One region of the Streptomyces sp. NPDC096324 genome, then DNA from elsewhere that is predicted to be linked to it. Evidence: riboswitches for the same ligand, from Rfam matches in the RefSeq annotation. Region 1 holds a riboswitch; the other holds the start of a gene.

Region 1 (7,797 bases):
GCGTACCGACGGCTCCGCGCCGACGGCGTCGAGCACTGGGCCGACCCGCAGATGCGGCGCCCGGGGGAGATCAACGACGAACACGGCGGCCGTGGGGTCTACTTCAAGGACCCGGCCGGCCACGCCATCGAGTTGATCACCCGCCCGTACCTGTAACCGGACGGAGCCCGGTCGGGGCCGCGTCATGCGGCGCCCGGCCGGGCAGCCCGGCCGAACCGGTCGGTGGTGGGTGGAGCGTGTGTCGCGATGCGATCCGCATTCGCGCGGGGCGCGGGGCGCAGGCGCAGGCGTCAGCGAGCGGTACGCGACAGGTGCCGCGCGCCGGAGTACGACCGGTTCACCCCGATGGGTTGTTTTGTGGCGGGTTGGGACGAACAGGGCGTGGATGTCGCAGGCTTGGGGAGAACCTGGACGTTCGCGAAACGCCGTCATCGAGGAGTGCCGCGTGTCCGATGTCGTCTTCACGGCGGATTTCGCCTCGACTCGCCAATGGGTCGCGGGCCATTCCTGGGCCTATCCCGACGGCGGTCCGGTCAACCCGGACGACGGCAAACTCGACCATCTGGTCACCGACCCGTCCTACAGCCGGACAGGCCGCTTCCGGGCGACCCGGCGTCCGGACGGCGACTGGGACGCGGGCCTGCTCACCACCGAGGGCAGCGCGGACGGGTTCATGGTCCGCACGGGCGACGTGCTGGAGGCACGGGTCAAGCTGCCGACGGTGACGGGGGCCTGGCCGGCGATCTGGACGTGGCGGGACGGCGGTCAGGAGATCGACGTCTTCGAGTACCACCCCGACAACCCCGACCTGCTGGAACTGTCCAACCACGTACGCAACACCCACCGCTACTACCGGAACCACGCCATCCAGCCGGGTGCCTGGGTCGACCTCGTGGTCGAGCTCGGCGCCCTCCGTGTCGTGTGGTGGGTCAACGGCGTCCGGGCCTTCGACGACCGGCGCGGAGTGGGCAGATCCTGGCACGCCTATCTCATCGTCAACCTCTCCGTCTGCGCGGGGCGTTACCACCCACCGCCGCCTCCCGAGGCCTCCGAGATGGACTTCGAGGTGGCCCGGCTGGCGGTCCGCAGGCCCCCGGTCGGCAGACCGTTCCCCGCGGCGGAGGAGTACGAGGCCGACGTCCTCGACTGACGCCGGAGCGGGGCCTCGGCAGATGCAGCCGGGCAGGTGCATCCGCCGGGGCCCTCGGCGCGGAAGTACGGCATCAGAAGCGACGCCGCGCCCGTGCGCGTCGCACCGACGGGTGCCGAGGGCCATGCCGAATCCGAAACCGGGGGACGCCCCCGAGTCCGCCTACGTCAGTCACGTCGGCAACTGCCGCACGTGCCAACGGGAGTCGGGACGCTGCCCGCAGGCGGCCCGCCTCTGGCGTTTCTACCAGGAATGGCGCAATGGCTACCGCGCGCGGCCCGAGCCCACGGAGTGAGCCACGGACTGAGCTTGGGGCGGGTCCGTGGCCGGTGAGACGATCCTCCTCACGGTCCGGTGCGAGGCATGGACGAAGCGCGGGTGGGTGGAGAGGTGTCATGCGAGGTTCTGTGCGGATGTCCGCCGACGATGTGTCCCGGTCCGGGGAGGCCGGCGCCTCCGTGGCGCTGCGGCCCTGCCGCGCCCCTCGTCGGGACGGGGAACCGGCGCGTGCGGCCGTACTGATCCTTCACGGCGGCACCGCCGACAGCAAGGCCCCGTTGCGGCCGTGGAACCTGGCACGCGCCCGGATGCGGCCGTTCGTCCGCTCCGTGACACGGGCCCTGCCGGACGAGGGCACGTTCGTCGGGCAGGTGCGCTACCGCCACCGGGGATGGAACGGCGTGGACGCGGACCCCGTCGCCGACGTTCTGCTGGCACTGGACGAACTCGCCGCTCTGGTGGGGGACGTGCCGGTCGTGCTCGTGGGCCACTCCATGGGCGGGCGCGCCGCTCTGCGGGCCGCGGCCGCACCCCAGGTCCGGGCCGTGGTGGCACTGGCGCCGTGGTGCCCGGAGGGTGAGCCGGTGGCCCACCTCCGGGACAAACGCGTGATCGTGCTGCACGGAGACCGGGACCGCATCACCGACCCCGTGGAGTCGTTCGCCCTCGTCCGCCGGGCCGCGGAGGCGGGTTCCTCCGCGAGCGCCGTGCGGGTCGCCGGCGGAGACCACGCGATGCTCCGCCGCGCGCGGACCTGGCATCGGACCACGGGCGCGACGGTCGCCGAGCTGGTGACCCGGATCGGCGGTGGACTCGACCCGCTCCCCGCCGAACGGCCGGGCGGAGAGCCCGGCGTTCTCTAGCCCGTCCCGGGCGTCGCCGGGCGGGTGAGGCCTCGCGGACACGCCCCGGACGTCCTGGGGTCGGCCGTCAGGAGCCCGGTGTGTCGAGTCGGTCGTCGGGGTCGGGGGTGGGGGAGAAGGCGCGGCGCTTACCGGACGCCGGTCGTGCGGCGGACGAGGGAAGCGGGGCGCCCGTCGACGGATCCCAGCTCAGGATCCACTCGAAGTCGCGTTGCAGCCGACGTGCTTCGCTTCGCACGAGTGTCGGTATGTCACCGCGTTCGGAGATCAGTTGGGCATAGATCGGCGCATCGTGCACGTGGGGATCCTCGACTCGCTCTCGTGGTCTGACGTGCTTCGACGGTACGGCCGACGGGTGGTCGCAGCGGTGATCCGGTCAGCTCGGCCAGAACCGGTCAAGGTGTGACCAATGGGCGCCGTCGATGTCGAACGACACGCCAGGGAACGCCAGTTCTGTGCACACTTTCGACACATCAGGGTTGGCTGGACGTGTGAGCCGCGGCTCCGGACCGGGTGCCGGCCTCGAATGTGCCAACGGCCGTGCTCAGCCGCCTTTTCGAGTACGGCCCGTGTCCTCACGGTCGCGCTGCGGGGTGGTGCGATGAAGGTCACGAAAACGTATCGGACATCTGGGGCGTGGATCTTCACATCGGGTGCACACCATCGCTAAGTTGGCGACCAGGCCGCCCGACTCCCTCCGGCGAAGCTCGCCGGGCGGTGCGGCCTCCGCCGAGTCCTGCCTGTCCTCGTGGCAGCGGGAGCCGGGGACCCACCGAACCTGGGGTGAATCGGTCAACTGCCTTTCGGGGCAGGGGCCGTAGGGCATACCTTCCGGAATCGTCCGCCCGAACCCGACAGCTAACCCGGTAGGCGGACGACGGAAGGAGCACCCCTCCATGGCGCCGGAACGCACCCCGCCCAGCGGCGAAGAAGTCGCCCGACGACTCTCGTCCCTCTACGACCAGGCGGAGCTCGCCACCGGTAACTTCAACGGGACCCGCGCCCTGGCGAACTCCAACCGCAGGCCGGGCCGACGGAACGCCGGTCAGGGGAGCGGAGTCTCCGACGCGGCCCAGGACGACCTGATGCGCCAGTGGTTCGACGGGGCGCGTTCCCGGTTCGGGCCCTCGGCTCCGGCCGCGCTTCCGGCCGACAGGCAGCCGGAGCGTGGCGGCGCGGCCGTCCGTCCGAAGGCGGGTGCGAAGGGGTCCAAGGGCTCCTCGTCGGACCTTCCGACGATCTACGAGCTGGAACAACTCGTACGTCCTGTGGCCGAGTTGACGGCTGCCCCGGTGCTGGAGCTGACCGCCGGTCCGGCTTCGGAGCCGGGTGCGCGGCCCGCGCTGGAACTGACCGCCGGTCCGGTGGCCGCGCTCCCGGCCGGCGGTGCCACGGCGGCGCCGGGATCCGATGTGGTGGTCCGTGCGGGGCTTCGCGCGGGGGCCGTTCCGGCCGCCGCGTCGCAGCAGTCCTCGCCGCACGTCAAGAAGCAGAGCGCCCGGCGCAAGCTCGCCGTCGCGCGGGAGCTGATGGCGCGGCACATGGCACGGCAGGGCATGCCCGTGGCGCAGATGCCGGCCATCGAGTACCAGCCGACGGCCCCGCAGACCGGTTCGTTCCCGGCGGTCGGTCAGACCGGCTCGTTCCCCTCGGTCGGTCAGACGGGTTCCTTCCCGTCCGTCGCCCAGACCGGTACCTTCCCGTCCGTCGCCCAGACTGGTTCGTTCGCTTCGCCCGCTCAGCCCACCGCGTTCCCGGCGGCTCCGCAGACGGCCGCGTTCCCGTCCGCCGCCCAGACGGGCACGTTCCCCTCGGTCGCCCAGACCGGTACCTTCCCGCAGGTCGGCCAGACGGGTTCGTTCCCGTCGGTCGCTCAGCCCACGGCTTTCCCGGCGGCTCCGCAGACCGCAGCGTTCCCGTCCGCGGCTCGGACGGGCACCTTCCCGTCCGTCGGTCAGACGGGCTCCTTCCCGTCCGCCGCGCAGACCGGTGCGTTCCAGGCCGCGCCCCAGCCGACGCCGTACGAGGTCGTGCCCGAGGTCTTCGACACGGGCTCCATGCCCCGGGCGTACGAGCCGGCGCCGCCGGCCGCCCAGCCCAAGGCGGTCATCCTGCCCCGCGGGTACGAAGCGCCCGCCCCGGCCCCCGAGTACACGTCGGTGCTCCTGCCGCTCTCGTACGAGAAGCCGACGCGTCCCAGCGGGTACCAGCCTGCCCCGATGCCCCCGATGAGCGAGCCGGTGCCGCAGCCTCCGGCGTACGAGCCGGCCCCGCCCTCCGCCGCCTATCAGCCGGCGCCGATGCCTCCGGTGAGCGAGCCGGTGCCGCAGCAGCCCGCGTACGAGGCCGCGCCGGGTCCGGCCGCCTATCAGTCGGCGCCGATGCCCCCCGCGAACCAGCCGGCGCCCCCGTCGGCCGACGACGCCTGGCGGCAGTCGTTGCGGCCCAGCGGCAACCAGCAGGCGTGGCCCGCCGCTCCCGGGGCCGCCGGCACGAACCCGGGGTTCGACATCGACAGCCTCGTCGCCGGTGCGGGAGCCGGGGCCGCCGCCCCGCCGGTCGTCGGACACGACAGCAGAGCCGCCGAGGCGGTCGCCTTCGCCCGCGCCCAGATCGGCAGCCCGTGCGTGTGGGGAGCGTCCGGACCCGGTTCGTACGACCCCTCCGGTCTCACCCAGGCGGCCTGGAAGAGCGCGGGAGTCATGCTCCCCCGTGCGACGCAGGACCAGGCGCAGGCCGGCGCGGCGGTCGACCTCAGTGCCATCCAGCCGGGTGACCTGGTCTTCTTCCACGCCAACGTGAGCCACGTGGGTCTCTACGTGGGTGACGGCATGATGGTCCACGCGCCGAGTCCCGGAGCGCGGATCAGCGAGGAGTCGGTCGACTACGCCGGACGGGCGGCCGTCCACAGCGTCGTACGCCCGGCCTGAGCCCCGGTCCGGCCGTCCTGGACGTACCCGGTGCCGGGTACGTCCAGGACGTACCGCCGTCAGAACTCGCTGTCGATGCCCGTGACCGCGGCGGGTCCGAGCGGCGCGTCGTCCGCGGTCAGACCGCTGTCCAGGAGCGCGCCGGAGACGAGCCGTACGGCCTCGGCCTCGGCGCTTCTGCGGTCCGCCGCCTCGACCTCGAGCCGGACGGAGAACCTGTTGTCCTCGTCGACGGAGAGCAGGCTCAGCTCCTCGGTCTCGCCCAGGTCCGTGTTCTGCGGGTCCTGCGGGCGAAGCCTGCGCTCCACGTCGGCACGGGAGGCGTCCGGGAGGCCGTGGACGAACGTCCCGGGAACGGTGATGACGTAGGTGGTCACAGGAACTCCTAGTGCGGCCGGCGCGAGGGCCTGAAGTGCGGTCGGTTGTGTGATCGCCCGTATACCCCGCATTGTGCCGGGCACCCGGATCTTCTTCGCGTCGGGCGGCGCCCGACGCGGCGCGACCGCGTGTTCGGCGGAGCCCGCCGTGCGGAGGGTGCCCGGCGGCGGCCGGACCCCGCGGTGCCTGCCGCGCGGTGATCGCGTGGCGATACCGTCGCCCCATGGCTGACGCTAGGTTGACCACCGCCTCGTACCTCGTCCTCGGCATCATCGACAAGCTGGGCGAGGCCAGCGCGTACGACGTGAAGGGGGAGGCGGCGCGGACGGTCGCGCCCTTCTGGTCGGTGCCGCACGCGCAGGTGTACGCGCAGTGCGACCGTCTCCTCGACGCCGGGATGCTGTCCCAGGTGCGGCAGGAGAGCGGCCGCAACCGCAGGGTGCTGACGCTGACGGACCAGGGCCGGGCCGCCCTGCGGGCCTGGCTCGACGACCCCGCGTTCGTCCCGGTGGAAGCCCGCGAGCGCGGCATCCTCAAGCTGTGGTTCGGCGGCGAGCCCGGTGTGCTCGGCCCCATACAGCTCGACGAGCACCGCAGCACCCTCGGCGACTACGAGGAACTCGCCGAGACGGTCGGCGAATTGCTGACGCGCGGACAGCGGGACGCGCTCGAGTTCGGAATCCGGTACGAGCGGATGATGATCGACTTCTGGCAATGGGTGCAACGCCGGGACGAGGACACGACAGACCGTTGACCCCGGCGGTGGACGCCTCTACCGTCTCGATAGTCCAAACGAGACTATTGATGGCCGGGTCGCGGCCAGGAGCAGGGAGTCGTCGTGCGTCGACCGACGGGCACCACCTGGCGCCGCCTCGCCGTCATCGCCCTGACGGTCGTGTGTGTGGGCTACGCGCCGATCGCGATGACCGAGCTGTGGCCGTACGCGCGCCCCGGCGCCCCGGCCTTCGGTGAGTGGATCCTGGGCCACGTGGTCTCTCCGCGCTACGTGGCCGACGCGCTGGCGACCCGGATCGGGCCGTACCGCCACAGCCTCGTCCCGATGATCGTGCACTCCGTTCTCGGCGGTGTGCTGATGCTGCTGGGCCCCGCGCAGGTGCTCACCGCCGTTCGGCGGCGCGTACGGCTGCACCGGGCCCTCGGGGTGGTCTTCGCGCTCACCGTGTACGCCTCGATGACCGGCGCCGGCCTGTACCTGGCGCGCACGGCGCCCGAGGACGCCTTCAGCGGTGCCGCGTTCTGGATCGTGCTCGCGACCATCCTGGTGGGCACCGTGATGAGCGTGACGTTCGGTGTGCTCGCGGCCGTCGGCGGGTTCCCCGACCTGCACCAGCGCTGGATGCTGCTGTGCTACGGCTTCCTGCTGACCGCCCCGTTGCTCCGGTTCGAGTGGGGTGGCCTGCCGCTGATCCTGCCCGGACTGTCCATGGCCGAGATCAACCAGCTCGCCACCATGCACCTGGGCTCCGTCGTCGCGTTCGGCGCCCTGATCGCCTCGCGTTCCCTCGACCGGCGTGTGAAGGTCGCCGGCGTCTCCGGTTCGTGGGCGCCCGTGCCCGTCCTCGCCGTCGCGCACCTCGCCGGGGCGGCCGCGCTGGCCTGGATCGTGCGCGCCTCGCTGGACCACGGCGCGCAGGGGCGCCGGCTCCTGCTCGCCTATCTCCTGCCGTACGCCGTCACGTACGCGGTGATGGCCCTGCGCGCCGTGCGGGCCGGCCGGGAGGGCCGCCTCTGGGCGTGCGAGGAGTGGCGTCTTCACTGGGTGGCCCTGTGTCTGGCGCCGGTGCTGTCGGTCGGGGCCGCCCCCCTCTTCGAACGGTCCCTGGGGCTCGACGGGCTCACGGCGCTGGCCGCGGGGGCGGCGATCGGCTGCGGCATGATGGCGTTCACGGCGACCTTGATGGTGAGTGTGCGCGTCCTGTACGCCCGGGAGGTCGTCAAGAGGGCCCTGCCCGCCCCTGGTTCGGCCGCGCGCCTGTCGGCACCGGTCTCGTAGCCCCCGGCCCTTTTCGCCCCCGGTCGGCTCGTTCACCGCGTCCGTCCACTTCCTCGCGCCCTTCGTCCGGAAACGGAACCCTCATGCCGAACGCATCCGACCCGCCCTGGACCGACGACGACGTCCCGGGCCACCCCATGCCCCTCGCCGCGGACGGGCGGCCGCTGACCGCGGGAGTGGCGA
Region 2 (7,797 bases), on a different contig from region 1:
GCGTCTCCAGCGGCGGTCTGCGGATGCGGCCCGGCTGCACGCTGGAGGAGGTCACCGGGCTCGCCCGCGGCATGACCATGAAAGAGGCGCTGCACTACAACCCCGAGGGCCGGTACATCCCGCTGGGCGGGGCCAAGGGCGGGATCGACTGCGATCCCCAGGACCCGGCGGCGTACGGACTGCTGGTGCGCTATCTGCGCGCCATGCGGCCCTACATCGAGAGCTTCTGGACCACCGGCGAGGATCTCGGGCTCAGCCAGGACCTGGTCGACCGGGCCGCCGCGGAGGCGGGCCTCGTCTCGTCGATCCAGGCCGTGTACCCGCTGCTCGACGACGAGGCGGCGGCCCGGCGGCGGCTCGCGGACGCCTTCTCGGTCGAGGTGGACGGCATCGGCCTCGACGAACTGGTCGGCGGCTGCGGGGTCGCCGAGTCGGCGCTCGCCGCGCTGGACCGGGCCGGTACCCCGTACGCGGGAACGCGCGTCGCCGTGCAGGGACTCGGCACCATGGGCGGGGCCACCGCGCGCTTCCTCGCACGGGCGGGACTCAAGGTCGTGGCCGTCGCCGACATCAAGGGAACCATCGCGAACCCGGACGGCCTCGACATCGAGGCACTGCTCGCGGCACGGGACGCGTACGGGACGGTCGACCGCGCGGTGCTGCGCCCGGACGACCGCGAACTCCCCGGTGACGCCTGGCTGTCCGCCGATGCCGAGGTACTGGTGCCCGCCGCGGTCTCGTACGCGATCGACACGGCGAACCAGCGGGAGATCACGGCCCGTTGGATCGTCGAGGCCGCCAACATGCCCGTCCTCGCGGACGCGGAGGAACTGCTCGCCGCGCGCGGGATCACCGTCCTGCCGGACGTCGTGGTCAACTCCGGTACGAACGCGTGGTGGTGGTGGACCCTGTTCGGCGACATCGGCGCCGACGCGGACGAGGCGTTCGCCCACACCCGGCGCTCCATGCGCGCCCTGATCGACCGGACGCTCGCGCGCGCGGAGGCCGACGGCACGACCCCGCGGGCCGCCGCCCACGCCATCGTCACCGACCGGCTCCCGGTCATCGCGGAGCGGTTCGGCTGGTACCGCTGAGGACCCGGTCACGACGAGCGGCGCGCTCGCGTGACCCGTGCCTGTGAGGATCGTGACGCGTATCCACGAGGAGGGCCGTGTCAAGGCCGACCACGGGATCGCCGACCGGCGGCGGGCGGGGCCGGCCGGAGTCCGCGGAAGCCGCTCCGGGACGCCGCCGCTCCCGCGGGGCCTCCGGCGAAAGGGCTGTGTAGGGTTGCCGCGTGGCGAGAGTCCGGTTGAGTGTGGCGGAGCGGCGTGAGGAGTTGCTGCGGGCCGCCGTCGAACAGATCGAGGCGCGGGGCGTCGCGGCGGTACGGATCGCCGACGTGGCCTCGACCCTCGGCGTGAGCAACGCGCTGGTGCTCTACCACTTCTCGACGAAGGAGAAGCTGGTCGCCGCCGCGTTCACCCACGCCGCCGAGGACGACCTCGCCCATCTGCGCAAGCTGCTCGGCCGCCGCACGACGGCGCTGCGCCGCCTTCGTGCCGCCGTGCGCTGGTACGCCCCGACCGGGCAGGCCAAGGGCTGGCGCCTGTGGATCGAGGGCTGGGCGGTCGCTCTGCGGGAGCCCGCGCTGTGTGAGGTCACCCGTGACCTCGACCGGCAGTGGAAGGCCGCCATGACCGAGGTGATCGCGGAGGGTGTGGCCGCCGGCGAGTTCCGTTGCCCGGACCCCACGAGCGCGGTCCTCAGACTCACGGCGCTGCTGGACGGCTTGGCGGTCCAGATGACCGCGTACTCCGGAGCGGTGTCGCGGGCACGCACCCAGGAATGGGCCGACGAGGCCCTCGCCCGCGAACTGGGCCTGGAACGCGCCGCGTTGATGGCAGCGGTGCGCTGACGCTCACGCGGGGGCGGGACAGAGGCGGAACGCAATGAACCGACCCGGATCACGCGCTCCGGCCCTGGCCCCCGACCCGGCCACGGGTCACGGCCCACCCCGGCCCAGCCTCGACCCCGGCCGGATCCCGCCCGAGCGCGCGCGGCGCCCCTGAACACCATGGGCTGACCCGACCGCGGCGACGGCACGCGGTCCCGTCCGGGCTCGCCGACCTAGTCGGTCCCGTCCGGCCGAGCCGGGCCGCCGCCAAAGAGCGTGACGCCCACCGAACCGGGACCGTCGGCAGGGCCGGTGGCGCTCAGGCCACCGATTCGATGCGCAGCTTGATGTCGTCCGGGGACAGGGCTCCCTTGGCCGAGACGTGATCGCCCGAGGACTCCCCGCGCAGTCGCCGTCCGATCCACGGGACCAGGTACTCGCGCGCCCACTGGATGTTGTCGCGGCGCACCTCCAGCGTGCCGCGCGGCGGGAGGGGCGGCCAGGGCTGGTCCGGGTCGGCCGGGACCTCGAGGCCGAGCACCTGTCCGGCCCGGAGCGCCACCCGGGTGTGCCCCTCGGGCGAGAGGTGCAGCCGGTCGCCGTCCCAGGCCCGCCGGTCCTGGACCGTCTTCAGGGACCAGAGGTCGAGCACGGGACAGCCGTAGCGGTCCGCTATGGCCCGCACATGTCCGTTGTAGGTGGCGATCTTGCCGCGCAGATGCTTGAGCACGGGAACGTCACGGGTGTCGAAGCCGGTCGTCACCATGACGGTGCCGACGGCGGAGGTGAGGTCGGCGATCGCGCGCTCGAAGCGCTCCGCGACCTCGTCGGGGTCGGTGCCGGGGCGGATGATGTCGTTGCCGCCGGCGCAGAACGAGACCAGGTCCGGGCCGAGTTCCTTCGCCCTCTGGAGCTGGGACTCGACGATCTGGTCGAGCAGTTTGCCGCGCACGGCGAGATTGGTGTAGTCGAAATCGCCCTCGGGCCTGCGGTCCGCGAGAAGTACCGCGAACCGGTCGGCCCAGCCGACGAAGGCTCCGTCGGGCCCAGGGTCGCCGACGCCCTCGGTGAAGCTGTCCCCCACCGCCACGTACGACCCGATCACTGATCTCTTGTCACTCTTCGAATCGTCTGCCACATCAAGCATGATTCACCTTTTGATGTGAGCTACGCGACCGTAGGGAAGGGTTGACGGACGGTGAGATAAGCCACTCGCCAAGCATTGGTCAACTCTGGAATAGGGCCCGCGCCAAGGATGTTGACGCAGCGATCGACCCGAGGCCGCGCCACGGGAACACCGAAGGCCGGACCCAGGGGATCATGGGGTCCGGCCTTCGGAGATCTTCCTGCCGTCAGGAGCAGGAGGAGCAGGGGCGTCAGCCCACGGCGACACCGTGCGAGCGCAGGTACGCGACCGGGTCGATGTCGGAGCCGTAGTCCGGCGTGGTGCGGATCTCGAAGTGCAGGTGCGGTCCGGTCACGTTGCCGGTCGCACCGGAGAGGCCTATCTGCTGCCCCTCGGTCACGGTCTGCCCCGCCGAGACGGACAGCGACGACATGTGGGCGTACTGGGAGTACTTGCCGTCGGCGTGCTGGATGACGACCTGGTTGCCGTAGGCGCCGCCCCAGCCCGCGGAGACGACGGTGCCCGCCGCGATGGACTTGAGCGTGGTGCCGGTCGGGACCACGAAGTCGACGCCCGTGTGGTAGCCGCTGGACCACATGCTGCCCGCCACCTTGTAACCGGTGCCGACGCTGCTGCTGTCGACCGGCAGGGTGTAGCCGGAGGAGCTGTTGGTGGAGGCGGAGTCGGACGCGGCCGTGTCGGACGCGGCCGGAGTCGCCTGGGCGGGCTTCGCCGAGGTGGTCGCCTTGGCGGACGACTGCGTCGCCGCGTGGGCGGCGGAGGCGGCCTTCTTGCCGAGCGACAGCTTCAGACCGGGGTGGATCAGCGACGGGTCGCTGCCGATCGCGGAGCGGTTGTCCGCGTAGATCTTCTTCCAGCCGCCGCCGACGTTCTGCTCGTCGGCGATCTTCGAGAGGTAGTCACCGCGCTTCACCGCGTACGTCTTGAACGTGCCGGTCTTGGCGGACTTCTCGGCGGGGGCGGCGGTCGCGGCCTTCTCTACGTGGTGCGCGACGGCGGTGGCCGGCGTCGCGGCCTGGGCGCCCGTGGCTCCCATCAGCGGCAGCGCGAGTGCGGCGCCACCGGTTCCGGCCACGGCGATCGAGCGGGTGAAACGGAGGGACTTGGGACGGCGGTGCTTACCCTTCGCGGGCATGACGAATTCCTCTCCGGCGCCTGCGGGGTGAGCTGTCGGGTGCGGGCTGGAGATGCCCGGCCGCTTCTGCGCGGCTGTACCCCTAGCCTGTTCCGGAGACCGGACCAGGCACGGAACCTGTGGGTCCCCCGCTCCTGCCGTGTACGGGTGAGTGTGCGGATTCCGGGCGGCGGCAGGATTGGGCGTCCGTCCGGATTGAGGCAGAACGTAAGCGAGATGAGAGCGCGTCGACAACTATGGGCGGTTTCTGTGCGCTCGCCTTTCTTGATCCATGCGGAAATCACCGTCACCCTCCGTGGAGTGACGATCTTCCGGACCTCTCAACCCGCCCGTAGCTTCTGGTGGGTTGGGAAATGAGGACGGCAACGCATCGTCACGAATATGACGCTCCTCACGCGACTCGCCCCAGGGTCCCCTATTCCAGGGCCAGTTGTAACGAAGGCGCCTATTCGGACAGAAGGGTCAGATGCGACGCGGGCGGATATCCGGCACATCCGAAATCTCCGCGCGAGACGGCACACAAAAGACACACCCTCAATGCGGCATTTCGTCTCAATTGACCCGCAAGCCCCGCGCGACGGGAAGGGCACCACCGACCCGGGGGTCGACCCCGAGCACCCATCGAACGACTATTCGATTCAATGGGGCTGTAGAGGGTCGCTTCCAGGGGTTTCCGTGCGCGAGAAGGCCGCCTGTGGACAACTCATTGCCCGAGGAACCCATGTCGTATCGTCGACAGCGCAAGCCGGTACAACTGCCGACGAGCGGCGCCGAGTCCAGCCCGGCGACGCCGGCGGCCGAATGGGAGGAGCCCCCGTGACGCAGCAGGTCCCGTCGACCGAGCCCGAGCTCGGCGGAGTGCGGAACTTCCGCGACGTGGGCGGGCTGCCCACCGCGGACGGCCGGAGAGTGCGCCACGGGCAGCTGTTCCGCAGCGGCCACCTCGCGCACGCCACGGAGGAGGACGCCGCGTTCCTCACCTCCCTGGGGCTCCACACGATCTTCGACTTCCGCAACGCCGCGGACCAGAAGCTGGAGGGCCCGGACGTCGAGCTGCCGGGTGTGCGGAACGTGAACCTCCCGCTGAGCGACCCGGCCGACGGCAGCGAGTTCTGGAAGATGGTCCGCGACGGAGACATCGACCAGCTTCGCGGGCTCCTCGGCGACGGCAAGGCCGCGAACCGGATGATCAACTCGTACCGCACGATCATCAGCGAGCGCACGGCCGAGCACGCCCAGGTGCTGCACTCCCTGGCCGACGACAGCGTGCCCGCGCTGATGCACTGCGCGGCGGGCAAGGACCGCGCCGGGCTGTCCATCGCGGTCACCCTGCTCGCCCTCGGCGTCGAGCGCGAGGCGATCGTGACCGACTACCTGGAGTCGAACGCCGCGCACCGCCGTTACAAGGTCCACCGCAACGGCTCCTCGGCCGGTGCCTACTCCCCCGAGGTCATGGAACTGCTCAGCCCGCTGTTCGACGCGCGCGCCGAGTACCTGACAGCCGCCTTCGACACGATCGAGGAGAAGTGGGGCAGCGTCGAGGTCTACCTGGAGCAGGGGCTGGGGCTCACGCCGGAGCTCCGGGAGCGCCTGCGCGCGCGGCTCCTGGACTGACCCGGAGCCACGCTCACCGGCCGGGCCTACTGGTTCTGCGCGCCCAGCGTGAAGAGCAGGTAGATGAAGGCCGCGAACAGGTGGCCGACGGCGACGTAGATGATCAGCCGCACCCACAGGGCGCGCGGGAACCTGTCCTCCATGGACCGGCGGCGGGGTTCTGTGGGTTCGGTCATGACGTCTCTCCCGGGGTGGGGTGGCCCGTCGCCGGGCCGAGGCACAGCGCGGCGACGGGGCTCTGCAGCAGGGTGTGTACGAAGAGGAGATCGGCTCCGTCGCGCTCGGCGGCGGCGATGCGGTGCGGGGTCAGCGAGTCGAAGTGGGCGCTGTCTCCCGGCGCGAGGACGTGCGCGGTGTCCCCGAGGCGCAGACTGAGCCGCCCCTCGAGGACGTACAGCCACTCCTCGCCCGGGTGGACGCGCACGATGTCACCCTGGGAACCGTAGGGGACGTGCACGCGCAGGGCCTGCATGCCGCGGCCCGCGGAGCCCGCCTGCCAGTAGGTCCAGCCGCCCGCCGGGGCCGGTTCCATGTCGGCGGCCCGTACGACCGCGTCACGGTCGGGGACCGCCTCGCCGAGCAGTTCGGAGACCGTCGTACCGTAGACACGGGCCAGCGTGAGCAGCATCGGCAGCGAGGGCTGGCGTTGTCCGGTCTCCAGCCGGGACAGATGGGCCGGCGAGAGTGCGGCGGCTCGGGCGGCGGCCTCCAGCGTGAGGGAGGCCGCGCGACGCAGGGCGCGGAGCCGGGGCGCCACGGCGTGCAGCTCGGCGGACGGCTCTTCGGCCGCCCCTGGATCGGCAGGGCTCATGGAACCATTGAGCCAAACAATTGCCCCTGGGGCAATTTTCTTGCCCCAGAGGCAAAGAACCTCAGCGGTTCGCCACCGCCTGCTTCACCAGTGTCTTCCCGAAGTCCCACATCAGCCCGCCGCCGTTGTGCGCGTCCTCCATCACCGCGGTGAAGGCCTCCACGAACCGGTCGACGTCGCGCTCGTCGATGACCAGCGGCGGGATCAGTTTGATCACCTCCAGGTGGTCGCCGGAGACCTGGGTGAGGATGCGGTGCCGCTGGAGCAGCGGCACGACGACCATCTGCGCGAACAGCCCCTTGCGCGCGGCCTGGAGCATGGTCCAGCGGCTGCGCAGCTTGAGCGACGCGGGCCGCCCGAACTCGATGCCGATCATCAGTCCCCGCCCGCGCACCTCGCTGAGCAGTTCGTAGCGGTCGACCAGGGCCGCCAGCCGGGACTTCAGCAGCTCTCCGGTGACACGCGCGTTCGCGACGATCTGCTCGTTCTCCATCACGGAGAGCACCGCGAGACCCGCCGCCATGGCCTGCGCGTTGGAGCCGAAGCTCGCGGAGTGCACGAGGACCCGGTCCATGGAGGAGTAGACCTTCTTGAAGATCCAGTCCTTGCCGAGGGTCGCGCCCACCGGCACATAGCCGCCGGAGAGCGCCTTGGCGACACACACCAGGTCCGGTTCGACGCCCTCCTCGTGCTGGTAGGCGTAGAAGTCCCCGGTCCGGCCGAGGCCGGTCTGCACCTCGTCCGCGATGAGCAGCGCCTTGTGCCGGTGCAGCAGTTCCTGGGCGGCGCGCAGATATCCCGGCGGGGACTCGTGGACGCCCTTGCCCTGGATCGGCTCGACGATGAGCGCGGCGACGTCGCCCTTCTTCAGCTCCCTGGCCAGGGCGTCGAGATCGCCGAGCGGGACGGCGGTGTCGGGCAGCAGGGGCGCGAAACCGTCGCGGAAGCCGTCCTCGCCGTTCACCGACAGGGAACCGGTGGTCAGCCCGTGGAAGGCGTGGGCGCAGTACAGGATCCTCGGCCTGCCGGTGGCGTACCGGGCGAACTTCAGCGCGGTCTCGACGGCCTCCGTGCCGCTGTTGCCGAAGAACACCCGGTCCAGGTGCGGGCTGTGGGTGAGCAGCCGCTCCGCGAGCAGGCCCGGCAGCGGCTGGCAGTCGAAGCGGGTGAGGTCGGCGAGCGAGGCGTCGAGG

Evidence for each region. A riboswitch is a leader RNA that binds a small molecule or an ion and turns the genes downstream of it on or off. The one in region 1 is predicted to bind cyclic di-AMP.
Region 2: another riboswitch for cyclic di-AMP. It lies ahead of ACIQ7M_RS02670 (peptidoglycan DD-metalloendopeptidase family protein); the one in region 1 lies ahead of ACIQ7M_RS17500 (NlpC/P60 family protein).

Annotation. Positions count from the first base shown of each region.
Region 1 covers NZ_JBIWFK010000006.1:84,110-91,906, forward strand. Annotated here, with positions in the region: gene ACIQ7M_RS17475 (VOC family protein) at 1-156, shown strand, start outside; gene ACIQ7M_RS17480 (beta-glucanase) at 446-1,150, shown strand; gene ACIQ7M_RS17485 (hypothetical protein) at 1,275-1,445, shown strand; gene ACIQ7M_RS17490 (alpha/beta fold hydrolase) at 1,546-2,292, shown strand; gene ACIQ7M_RS17495 (hypothetical protein) at 2,360-2,590, opposite strand; cyclic di-AMP (ydaO/yuaA leader) riboswitch at 3,010-3,181, shown strand; gene ACIQ7M_RS17500 (NlpC/P60 family protein) at 3,189-5,222, shown strand; gene ACIQ7M_RS17505 (hypothetical protein) at 5,282-5,599, opposite strand; gene ACIQ7M_RS17510 (helix-turn-helix transcriptional regulator) at 5,824-6,354, shown strand; gene ACIQ7M_RS17515 (DUF2306 domain-containing protein) at 6,439-7,614, shown strand; gene ACIQ7M_RS17520 (hypothetical protein) at 7,698-7,797, shown strand, end outside.
Region 2 covers NZ_JBIWFK010000001.1:622,413-630,209, reverse strand. Annotated here, with positions in the region: gene ACIQ7M_RS02685 (Glu/Leu/Phe/Val dehydrogenase dimerization domain-containing protein) at 1-1,094, shown strand, start outside; gene ACIQ7M_RS02680 (TetR family transcriptional regulator C-terminal domain-containing protein) at 1,298-1,918, shown strand; gene ACIQ7M_RS02675 (SGNH/GDSL hydrolase family protein) at 2,217-3,002, opposite strand; gene ACIQ7M_RS02670 (peptidoglycan DD-metalloendopeptidase family protein) at 3,274-4,179, opposite strand; cyclic di-AMP (ydaO/yuaA leader) riboswitch at 4,184-4,339, opposite strand; gene ACIQ7M_RS02665 (tyrosine-protein phosphatase) at 4,996-5,793, shown strand; gene ACIQ7M_RS02660 (DUF6126 family protein) at 5,820-5,936, opposite strand; gene ACIQ7M_RS02655 (helix-turn-helix domain-containing protein) at 5,966-6,604, opposite strand; gene ACIQ7M_RS02650 (aspartate aminotransferase family protein) at 6,666-7,797, opposite strand, start outside.